2 regions of the Epibacterium sp. ABV4_022 genome follow, and region 2 is predicted to be linked to the other one. Evidence: riboswitches for the same ligand, from Rfam matches in the RefSeq annotation. Region 2 holds a riboswitch; the other holds the start of a gene.
What was found. Region 2 has a riboswitch for thiamine pyrophosphate ahead of thiC (phosphomethylpyrimidine synthase ThiC). Riboswitches for the same ligand answer to the same signal wherever they lie in the genome.
Positions count from the first base shown of each region.

Region 1: it holds a riboswitch for thiamine pyrophosphate, as region 2 does, so the genes downstream of both, thiB (thiamine ABC transporter substrate binding subunit) here and thiC (phosphomethylpyrimidine synthase ThiC) in region 2, are expected to answer to the same signal.

Region 1 is NZ_JBSWVA010000001.1:258,136-260,335, forward strand. Features, by position in the region: gene aroC (chorismate synthase) at 1-423, opposite strand, end outside; TPP riboswitch at 650-754, shown strand; gene thiB (thiamine ABC transporter substrate binding subunit) at 807-1,784, shown strand; gene ACXAF5_RS01220 (thiamine/thiamine pyrophosphate ABC transporter permease ThiP) at 1,760-2,200, shown strand, end outside.
Region 2 is NZ_JBSWVA010000001.1:1,455,764-1,457,963, reverse strand. Features, by position in the region: gene bioB (biotin synthase BioB) at 1-473, opposite strand, end outside; TPP riboswitch at 702-822, shown strand; gene thiC (phosphomethylpyrimidine synthase ThiC) at 946-2,200, shown strand, end outside.

The sequences.
Region 1 (2,200 bases), 1.2 Mb from region 2:
TGCAACACCGCCCGCGGCCACCCGCGCCGCGGTTTCGCGGGCAGAGGACCGCCCGCCGCCGCGATAGTCACGGTTGCCGTATTTCTGGAAATACGTGATGTCCGCATGGCCGGGGCGGAAGGTTTGCGCGATCTCGCCATAGTCCTTTGACCGCTGATCGGTGTTCTCGATCATCAGCTGGATTGGCGTGCCGGTGGAGTGGCCTTCGAACACGCCCGACAGGATCTTCACCGCGTCCGGCTCGTTGCGCTGGGTGGTGTTCTTGTTCTGGCCGGGGCGGCGCTTGTCCAGCCACTGTTGCAGCATGTCCGGGCTCAGCGGGACATTCGGCGGACAGCCATCGACGGTCGCCCCGAGAGCAGGCCCGTGGCTTTCGCCCCAGGTGGTGACACGGAAGAGGTGGCCGAAAGAGTTCATGGACATGCGCGCGGGTCTCCTTTGTCCTGACCCTTTAACGGCAAAGCGCGCCCGGGAAAAGAGAGCCGCGCATCAACAGGGCAGAAACGACAGAAACACCGCCTGCTTCTCATTGTCCTCGTGTTTCGCGGATGAAACGACAGGTCAGGCGTGCTGACCCAAGCCTGAGCTGGCGTCTGTCTTTGGCATCTCAAGGCTGCGCTTGCCAATCCGGCAAACGCGCCCTAGGGTTTGCCCCACCTCGGGGTGCGCGACATGACGCGCTGAGATGCCGGATGGCGAACCCGTTGAACCTGAACCGGATTATACCGGCGGAGGGAAGGTTCCGGATGTTGCGGTGCGCTGATGCTCCGATCTCCTCCTTGCCTGACGCCGCATTGGAGGACGATATGAAACCCCTCTTTGTTGCGAGCGCGCTTTTGGCCGCCACCGCCGCGACGGCGGACACGCCAGAGCTTGTGGTCTACACCTACGACAGTTTTGTGTCCGAGTGGGGCCCCGGCCCGGCGGTGGAGCAGGCGTTTGAAGCGACCTGCGACTGTGACCTGAAATTCGTCGGCGCCGGCGACGGGGCGGCGCTGCTGGCGCGGATCAAGCTGGAAGGCGAGCGGTCCGATGCGGATGTGGTGCTTGGCCTTGATACCAACCTGACCGCTGCGGCAAAGGACACCGGTCTGTTTGCGCCGATCTCGGTCGAGGCCGACTATGCGCTCCCCGTGGCGTGGAACGACGAGGTCTTCGCGCCCTACGACTGGGGCTATTTCGCCTTCGTGCACAATGCCGCCGCGGATGCGCCCACGAATTTCAAGGCGCTGGGCGAGAGCGACGCCAAGATCGTCATCCAGGATCCCCGCTCCTCCACCCCCGGGCTCGGGCTCTTGATGTGGGTGAAGGCCGCCTATGGCGACGAGGCGCCAGCGATCTGGGGGAGTCTGAGCGACAATATCGTCACCGTCACCAAAGGCTGGTCGGAAGCCTATGGTCTCTTCCTCGAAGGTGAGGCGGATATGGTGCTGTCCTACACCACCTCGCCTGCCTATCATCTGATCGCCGAAGAGGATGACAGCAAGGCCGCCGCCGTCTTTGACGAAGGGCACTACATGCAGGTTGAGGTGGCCGGAAAACTCGCGGCCAGCGATCAGCCGGATCTCGCGGATCAGTTCCTGCAATTCATGGTGTCGGATGAGTTCCAATCGATCATTCCGACCACCAACTGGATGTATCCGGCGGTCATCCCCGCCGACGGCCTGCCTGCCGGGTTCGAGACTTTGGTGAACCCGGAGAAAGCCCTGCTTCTGCCCGAGCAAGAAGCCGCAGACCTGCGGGCAAAGGCGCTGGACGAATGGCGCACAGCGCTCAGCCGGTAAACCTGCGTCCGGTCGCGACCTGGCCCGGAACCTGCGCCGCCCTCGGGGTGGCGCTGCTGGTTCTGGGCACGCTGACGGCGGTAACCCTGCGGGCGGAGGACGGCGCCGGGTTTGGCGCAGCCGATCAGTCGGCTCTGCGGTTCACGCTGGTGCAGGCGGTGCTGTCGGCCCTGATCAGTGTCGCTCTGGCGATCCCGGTCGCCCGTGCCCTGGCCCGCCGCAGGTTTCCCGGGCGTCGTGTCTTGATCACGTTACTGGGCGCGCCGTTCATCCTGCCGGTGATTGTTGCGATCCTGGGGCTGCTGGCGGTCTTTGGCCGCTCCGGCTGGGTGAGTGATGCGCTGGGGCTGGTGGGCCTGCCCCCGGTTCAGATCTACGGGCTGCACGGGGTGGTGATCGCGCATGTGTTCTTCAAC
Region 2 (2,200 bases):
ATGTTGTGATTGTAGTAATCCAGCCCCGCATCCCGCAGGCGCAGCACCTGATCCTGCTCCAGCATGCCAAGCGTCATGCAGGTCTCCATCCCCAGCGCCTTGACGCCTTCGATCATCGCTTCCAGCTGAGCCATGTCGCGCGCCTTGGGGCCGCGCCAGGCCGCCCCCATGCAGTAGCGGGTAGCGCCGGCGTCGCGGGCCTTCTTGGCTTCGGCGATGACACGCTGCACCTCGATCAGTTTGGACGCCGGAAGCTGCGCGCCATTACGTGCCGATTGCGAACAATAGGCGCAATCCTCGGCGCAGCCGCCGGTCTTGATCGACAGGAGGCGCGATTTCTGCACCGCGTTGGGATCAAACATCTGCCGGTGCAGGCTCTGGGCCTGAAACAGCAGATCCATGAAGGGCTGAGCATAGATCTCCTCTGCCTCCTGCCGGGTCCAGTCCGTGCGGACAAGGGGGGTGTCGAGCATGGGAAGCCTCGCTGGATAACGGATGACACTACACGCCAAGGGGGCGCGAATCTTTTATAGATAATATATAAAACATGGTTTGACATAGTACAGCATTGAATAGATTTGAGTTTCATTCAGGCGCGCGCATCAAAAATACGCGCATAGCGCGAGTTCACGGCACAACCCTCTGCAGGAGGGCGTGGATCAGAAATCTCTTGACGGGCTGCCATGTCCTCCCCTACGCCTAGGGCCACGCAGGGGAGTCCCGCCGAGGGGACTGAGAGGCAGACAGGGAGAAATCCCGGTGACGCGACCCTTAGAACCTGACCCAGTTGATACTGGCGTAGGAAGCTAGGACAGTCGCGCATCGCCCCGGTACAGGGTTGATCCGCCGCTGCTCTGACACGGCAGGACCTGTACCCCCTGCCCCGTTTTCCTCCGGCCCGGCTCAATTGGTGTCTTTTTGAGAATGGACTCGAGGAGCACCAAGATGAACGTCCCCAACCCAAAGATCACCACAGGCGCATTGCCTGCGTCGCGCAAGATCTATGTGGCAGGCGAGATGCACAAGGACATCCGTGTGCCGATGCGCGAAATCGCCACCCATCCGACCGCGGGCGAGGCGCCGCTGCCGGTCTATGACAGTTCCGGGCCCTATACGGATCCGGAGATCCTGACCGACATTCGCGAGGGTCTGGCGCCGCTGCGCGCCGCCTGGATCAAGGATCGCGGCGATGTCGAAGCCTATCAGGGCCGCGATGTTACCCCTGCGGACAATGGCTTTGTCGCGGGCGACCGGCTAGTGCCGGAGTTCCCGGTGCGGCCCGCACCCCTGCGCGGGACCAGGGATGCCGCCCCTACGCAACTGGCCTATGCGCGGGCGGGGATCATCACACCGGAGATGGAATATATCGCCATTCGCGAGAACCAGCTGCGCGAGCTGTCGCCCTGTCATGGCAGCCGCGATGGCGAGGATTTTGGCGCAAATATCCCCGACTATGTGACGCCGGAATTTGTACGCTCCGAGATCGCCGCCGGGCGCGCCATTATCCCCGCCAATATCAACCACCCGGAGCTGGAGCCGATGATCATCGGCCGCAATTTCAAGGTAAAGATCAACGCCAATATGGGCACCTCGGCCGTCACCTCCTCGATGGAGGAGGAAGTGGACAAGCTGGTCTGGGCGATCCGCTGGGGCGCGGATACGGTGATGGACCTGTCCACCGGCCGCAACATCCACAACACCCGCGAATGGATCATCCGCAACAGCCCGGTGCCGATCGGCACGGTGCCGATCTATCAGGCGCTGGAGAAGGTGAACGGCATCGCCGAGGACCTGACCTGGGAGGTGTTCCGCGACACGCTGATCGAGCAGGCGGAACAAGGCGTCGATTACTTCACCATCCACGCAGGCGTGCGGCTGCATATGGTGCCGATGACCGTGGAACGCGTCACCGGGATCGTGTCGCGCGGTGGGTCGATCATGGCGAAATGGTGCCTGCATCACCACAAGGAGAGCTTTCTCTATGAGCATTTCGAGGAGATCTGCGATATCTGCCGCCGCTATGATGTGTCGTTTTCCTTGGGCGATGGGCTGCGTCCCGGCTCGATTGCCGATGCCAATGACGAAGCGCAATTTGCCGAGCTGGAAACGCTGGGCGAGCTGACCAAGATCGCCTGGGCCAAGGACTGTCAGGTGATGATCGAAGGGCCGGGCCATGTGGCCATGCACAAGATCAAGGAGA